DNA from 2 places in the Pseudomonas sp. LABIM340 genome. Region 2 is predicted to be linked to the other one. Evidence: predicted binding sites of a transcription regulator. Region 2 holds the regulator's gene; the other holds the start of a gene.
What was found. The regulator sigma-54, encoded in region 2, starts transcription at its own class of promoters, with help from an activator protein. The targets are predictions, from matches to a motif close to ANTGGCATNNANNTTGCTNT.

Region 1 (3,415 bases), 1.7 Mb from region 2:
TTCCTGGTCGTTGGAGTCCATCACGCGCTCGTTTTCCGCTTCTTTGCGGTCGAGGGTGCCGGACAGGCGCAGGAGCTTGTCTACGAGGGTGGTCTTGCCATGGTCGACGTGGGCGATGATGGCGATGTTGCGCAGTTTTTCGATCACAGTGTCAGTCTCGATAGTGAATCTTCGGCTGCCGTTTTCGGCAGCGGGGGCCGGGCCGTGGCGCGGCGGTGCAAAAGGTCAGGGCGTGAGCCTACGCACCGAATGTGTCGGGAGGTCGGTGGCGGATACTGCCGCCGAACAGTCCGGGCTGGCGGCGTTGGTCCGCGCCTCTATTGCGGACGGTAAACACGCACATTGGTGTGCCCTTCGTTGACCAGGTGGTGGGCGTGCAGGCGACTCATCACGCCCTTGTCGCAATACAGGAGGTACTGGCGGTTGGGGTCCAGTTCCTTGAACTTGCTGTTGATCGCGTAGAACGGCATGGCCAGGACTTCGATGCCCTCGATGGCCAGCGGTTCATCTTCCTGGGCATCCGGGTGACGGATGTCCACGACGATCTGGCCGGCCAGTACTTCGTCGACCATTTCCACCGCCAGGTCCTTGCCCAGCTCGTCGATCACGCGGTCGACGGTCATCTGGGTGGAACGCTCCAGGGCGCGGTCGAGCACGGCCATGTCGAACTTGGTTTCTTCGTGGTCGACACGGTGCGGCTTGGCCTGGGTGGTCGGGTTCACCGAGATCACGCCACAGTATTCTGGCATGTGCTTGGCGAACTCGGCGGTGCCGATTTTCGTCGCGGTGTCGATGATGTCCTGCTTGTGGCTGACGATCAGCGGGCGCAGGACCAGGGTGTCGGTCACCCGGTCGATCACAGAGAGGTTCGGCAGGGTCTGGCTGGAGACCTGGGAAATCGCCTCGCCGGTCACCAGCGCATCGATTTCCAGGCGCTCGGCTACACGGCTCGCGGCGCGCAGCATCATGCGTTTCAGGGTCACGCCCATGTAGCTGTCGTCGACCTTCGTGAGAATCTCGCCGACCACTTCCTCGAAGGGCACGCTGACGAACAGCACGCGCTGGGAACTGCCGTACTTCTTCCACAGATAGTGCGCGACTTCCATCACGCCCAGTTCGTGGGCACGGCCGCCGAGGTTGAAGAACACGAAGTGGCTGATCATGCCGCGGCGCATCATCTGGTAGGCCGCCACGGTGGAGTCGAAGCCGCCGGACATCAGCACCAGCACCTGCTCCAGCGCGCCCAGCGGGTAACCGCCGAGGCCATCGTGCTGGGCGTGGATCACGTAGAGGCGGTCATGGCGGATTTCCACGCGCACTTGCACTTCCGGGTTCTTCAGCGAGACGCCCGCCGCGCCGCAATGCTGGCGCAGGCCACCACCGACGTAGCGCTCCACATCGATGGAGGTGAAGGGGTGCTTGCCGGCGCGCTTGCAGCGCATGGAGAAGACCTTGCCCGGCAGCTTGTCGCCGAAGTGGGCCTTGCACTTCTCGAGGATGTCGTCGAAATCGCCCAGCGGGTACTCGTGCACTTCCAGGAAGTGGCCGATGCCCGGCGTGCAGGTCAGGCGCTCGATCATCTCGCGCAGGACTTTCGGGTCGGTGACCTGGGTCTCGACCTCGAGGTTGTCCCACTCGCCTTCGACCAGCAGCTCGGGATCGAGATCGCGGAGCACCGTGCGAATGTTCTTCGCCAGCTGGCGGATGAAGCGCTTGCGCACCGGCCGGCTCTTGATGGTGATTTCCTGGAAGACCTTGACGATGAGTTTCATGCGGATCGGGCGATTGCCATGGGACTGAAAAAAAGGGGCGGAATTATATCCGAAATTGCTCAAGACTTGAGCAGAAATCGGAGACTTTCTTTTTGATGCACCAAAATGGACTGACGCACCACGATGGAGCACCAAAGCGGTGCACTATTATCGCGCAATTCTCTGCAACACCCGCTACACCCCGTGATTTCAGGGCCCCTGCCCGTTTACGGGCACTGGCACGCAACTTGCTCTCTTGTGAGGCAGGTTGCCCTGGCCGACTATGCCGGCCGGCATCACCCGTTACTGGGGCACAGAAAGCTCCCAGCTCTAATCCCTCCTGGAGGACAGCATGTCGTACAAGTCGCAACAACTGATCAAAGATCATGACGTGAAGTGGGTTGACCTGCGCTTCACCGATACCAAAGGCAAGCAGCAGCACGTCACCATGCCCGCCCGCGACGCGCTGGACGACGAGTTCTTCGAAGCCGGCAAGATGTTCGATGGCTCCTCCATCGAAGGCTGGAAGGGCATCGAAGCCTCCGACATGATCCTGCTCCCGGACGACAGCACCGCCGTGCTCGACCCGTTCACCGAAGAGCCGACCCTGATCATCGTTTGCGACATCATCGAGCCGAGCACCATGCAAGGCTACGAGCGCGACCCGCGCAACATCGCCAAGCGCGCCGAGGAATACCTGAAGTCCACCGGTATCGGTGACACCGTATTCGTCGGCCCGGAGCCGGAGTTCTTCATCTTCGACGAAGTGAAGTTCAAGTCCGACATCTCCGGCTCGATGTTCAAGATCTTCTCCGAGCAGGCTTCCTGGAACACCGACGCTGACATCGAGACCGGCAACAAAGGCCACCGTCCGGGCGTCAAGGGCGGCTACTTCCCGGTACCGCCGGTCGACCACGACCACGAAATCCGTACTGCCATGTGCAACGCCATGGAAGAAATGGGCCTGGTCATCGAAGTTCACCACCACGAAGTGGCGACTGCCGGCCAGAACGAAATCGGCGTGAAGTTCAACACCCTGGTTGCCAAGGCTGACGAAGTTCAGACCCTGAAGTACTGCATCCACAACGTTGCCGACGCCTATGGCAAGACCGTGACCTTCATGCCGAAGCCGCTGTACGGCGACAACGGCTCGGGCATGCACGTTCACATGTCCATCTCCAAGGATGGCAAGAACACCTTCGCTGGCGAAGGCTATGCCGGCCTGTCCGACACCGCCCTGTACTTCATCGGCGGCATCATCAAGCACGGCAAGGCCCTGAACGGCTTCACCAACCCGGCTACCAACTCCTACAAGCGTCTGGTTCCGGGCTTCGAAGCCCCGGTCATGCTGGCCTACTCGGCCCGTAACCGTTCCGCCTCGATCCGTATCCCGTACGTATCCAGCCCGAAAGCCCGCCGCATCGAAGCGCGCTTCCCGGACCCGGCTGCCAACCCCTACCTGTGCTTCGCCGCTCTGCTGATGGCCGGCCTGGACGGCATCCAGAACAAGATTCACCCCGGCGATGCCGCCGACAAGAACCTGTACGACCTGCCGCCGGAAGAGGCGAAGGAAATCCCGCAGGTTTGCGGCAGCCTGAAAGAGGCGCTGGAAGAACTCGACAAGGGCCGTGCGTTCCTGACCAAGGGCGGCGTGTTCACCGACG
Region 2 (3,415 bases):
AAATCGCCCGCGCGCTGGCCAGTTCGCCGAAGTTCATCCTGCTGGACGAACCCTTCGCCGGCGTCGACCCCATCTCCGTGGGCGACATCAAGCAGATCATCCATCACCTCAAGGCCAAGGGCATCGGTGTACTGATCACCGACCACAACGTCCGCGAGACCCTGGACATCTGCGAAACGGCGTACATCGTCAACGACGGTCAGCTGATCGCCGAAGGCAGCGCCGAGAGCATCCTCGCCAACGACCTGGTGAAGGAAGTCTACCTGGGCCACGAGTTCCGCCTCTAAGGCCTGTCTCCAAGGCCCCGTGCCGCGCCCCTGCCAGGGCGTGGCAGCTCCATCTCTCCACCAAGCGTGGCGCGGCCCGTCGGCCGCTCCGCGACGCAGCCGGCTGCCTGCCGTACCCTGGTGCAACCGGGTTGTAACGAAAGGTCGACAGCCCCTAGGCAAAGCGTCCAAACTCAGGCATATAATTTGCTTCCTCGCGGCACCCCGGTGTCCGTAGTCGTGGATATGGCGCGCTTCGCGCCAGCGAACAAGGTGCCTAGTTCCAGCCATGAAACCATCGCTAGTCCTCAAGATGGGCCAGCAGCTGACGATGACTCCGCAGCTGCAACAGGCCATCCGACTGCTCCAGCTCTCCACGCTGGACCTCCAACAGGAAATCCAGGAAGCCCTGGAGTCCAACCCGATGCTGGAGCGCCAGGAAGAAGGCGAGGACTTCGACAACAGCGATCCCATGGCGGACGGTGCCGAGTCCGGCGCCAACGGCACCAGCAGCAGCTCCCAGGACAACTTCCAGGAAAGCACCACACCCAGCGTCGACAGCCTCGACGAGGACCAGTGGGCCGAGCGCATCCCCAACGAACTGCCGGTCGATACCGCCTGGGAAGACATCTACCAGACCAGCGCCAGCAGCCTGCCCAGCAACGATGACGACGAGTGGGACTTCACCTCCCGCACCTCCGCTGGTGAAAGCCTACAGAGCCATCTGCTGTGGCAACTCAACCTCCTGCCGATGTCCGATACCGACCGCCTGATCGCCCTGAGCATCATCGACGGCATCACGGACGACGGCTACCTCGACGAGTCCCTCGACGACATCCTCGCCTCCATCGACCCGGAACTGGGCGTGGAGATGGATGAAGTGGAAGTCGTCCTGCGCCGCGTGCAGCAGCTCGAACCCGCCGGCGTCGGTGCCCGCAACCTGCGCGAATGCCTGCTCCTGCAGCTGCGCCAGATGCCGACCAAGACCTACCTGCTGGCCGAGGCCATCCGTCTGGTCAGCGATCACCTGGACCTGCTCGGCAGCCGCGACTACAGCCAGCTGATGCGCCGCATGAAGCTCAAGGAAGACGAGCTGCGCGAGACCATCGAGCTGATCCAGTCGCTGCACCCGCGGCCCGGCTCGCAGATCGAATCCGGCGAAGCCGAATACGTCGTCCCGGATGTCATCGTGCGGAAGAACAACGAGCGCTGGCTGGTGGAACTCAACCAGGAAGCGGTGCCGCGCCTACGCGTGAACTCGCAGTACGCGGGCCTTGTGCGCCGCGCCGACTCCAGCGCCGACAACACCTTCATGCGCAACCAGTTGCAGGAAGCGCGCTGGTTCATCAAGAGCCTGCAGAGCCGCAACGAGACGCTGATGAAGGTGGCGACCCAGATCGTCGAGCACCAGCGCGGCTTCCTCGAGTATGGCGAGGAAGCGATGAAGCCACTGGTTCTGCACGACATCGCCGAGGCGGTGGGCATGCACGAGTCGACCATCTCCCGCGTCACCACGCAGAAATTCATGCACACGCCGCGTGGCATCTTCGAGCTGAAGTACTTCTTCTCCAGCCACGTCAGCACCTCCGAAGGCGGCGAGTGCTCGTCCACCGCGATTCGCGCCATCATCAAGAAACTGGTCGCGGCGGAAAGTCCGAAAAAGCCATTGAGTGACAGCAAGATCGCTGGTTTACTGGAGGCACAGGGCATTCAAGTGGCACGTCGTACCGTCGCCAAGTACCGGGAGTCCCTAGGAATCTCTCCCTCGAGCGAGCGCAAGCGGCTGGTGTGACGTTGATCCACGCCAAGGTGTTCCGGCGGCAGGCCCCATAACCTGCCACTTACACACGGGCAACAAGGAGAAAGCGGTATGCAAGTCAACATCAGTGGACATCAACTGGATGTGACCGACGCCCTGCGCGACTATGTCGGCGAGAAACTTGGCCGACTGGAGCGCCACTTCGACAAGATCACCAATGTTCAGGTCATCATGGAGGTCGAGAAGCTGAAGCAGAAAATTGAAGCCACCCTCCACATCGCCGGTGGCGAAGTGGTGGCCTGCGCGGAACATGAAGACATGTACGCGGCCATCGACCTGCTCACCGACAAGCTCGACCGCCAACTGATCAAGCACAAGGAAAAATACCTCGAACGCCAGCAAGGTGTTGGTGTCCGTTAACCCCTCCCTATGATCCGACTTGAGCAAATCCTGACCCCCGGCCGTTCCCTCGTGAACGTGCCGGGCGGCAGCAAGAAACGTGTCCTCGAACAAATCGCCAACCTGGTGGCTCGCGAGCTGCCGGGTTTCGATTCCCAAGACATCTTCGACAGCCTGGTGGCCCGGGAACGCCTGGGCTCCACCGGCTTCGGCAATGGCATCGCCATTCCGCACTGCCGCCTCCCCGGCTGCCAGTCGCCCATCAGCGCCATCCTGCACCTGGATCACCCGGTAGACTTCGACGCCCTCGACGGCGCGCCGGTCGACCTGGTGTTCGTGCTGCTGGTGCCGGAAGCGGCCACCGAGGAGCACCTGGAACTGCTGCGGCAGATCGCCTCCATGCTCGACCGCTCCGACGTCCGCGACCGCCTGCGTCACGCCGCCAACGGCGAGGACCTGTACCGGATCGTCGTGGACTTCCAGAACAACGGGCACTGATCATGCGCCTGATCATCATCAGTGGGAGATCCGGCTCGGGCAAGAGCACCGCGCTCAACGTGCTCGAGGACAACGGCTTCTACTGCATCGACAACCTGCCGGCCAGCCTCCTCCCGGACCTGGCCCAGCGCGCACTGCTGCACACCGAGCTGCTGCATCCGCAGGTCGCCGTCTCCATCGACGCGCGCAACCTGCCCAGCCAGCTGCAGCGCTTCCCCGAGCTGCTGCAGGAAGCCCGAGACAAGCACATCCAGTGCGACGTGCTGTACCTCGATGCCGATGATGAGACGCTGCTCAAACGCTTCTCCGAGACTCGCCGACGCCACCCGTTGACCACCGACACTCGCTCCCTCGCCGAGGCCATTAGCGACGAGTCGAACCTGCTGGCGCCGATCGCCGACCTGGCCGATCTCAAGCTCAACACCACCAACCTGAACCTCTACCAGCTGCGCGACGTGCTCAAGCTGCGCCTACTGAACAAGCCCGAACTGGG

Region 1: glnA (glutamate--ammonia ligase) is a predicted target of sigma-54. The motif match lies at 1,987-2,006, and genes of this name have one in related genera.

The regions. Positions count from the first base shown of each region.
Region 1 is NZ_CM200227.1:6,132,935-6,136,349, forward strand. Features, by position in the region: gene typA (translational GTPase TypA) at 1-147, opposite strand, end outside; gene thiI (tRNA uracil 4-sulfurtransferase ThiI) at 318-1,772, opposite strand; gene glnA (glutamate--ammonia ligase) at 2,104-3,415, shown strand, end outside.
Region 2 is NZ_CM200227.1:1,158,188-1,161,602, reverse strand. Features, by position in the region: gene lptB (LPS export ABC transporter ATP-binding protein) at 1-287, shown strand, start outside; gene ABKS89_RS05595 (RNA polymerase factor sigma-54) at 556-2,058, shown strand; gene hpf (ribosome hibernation-promoting factor, HPF/YfiA family) at 2,137-2,445, shown strand; gene ptsN (PTS IIA-like nitrogen regulatory protein PtsN) at 2,455-2,922, shown strand; gene rapZ (RNase adapter RapZ) at 2,925-3,415, shown strand, end outside.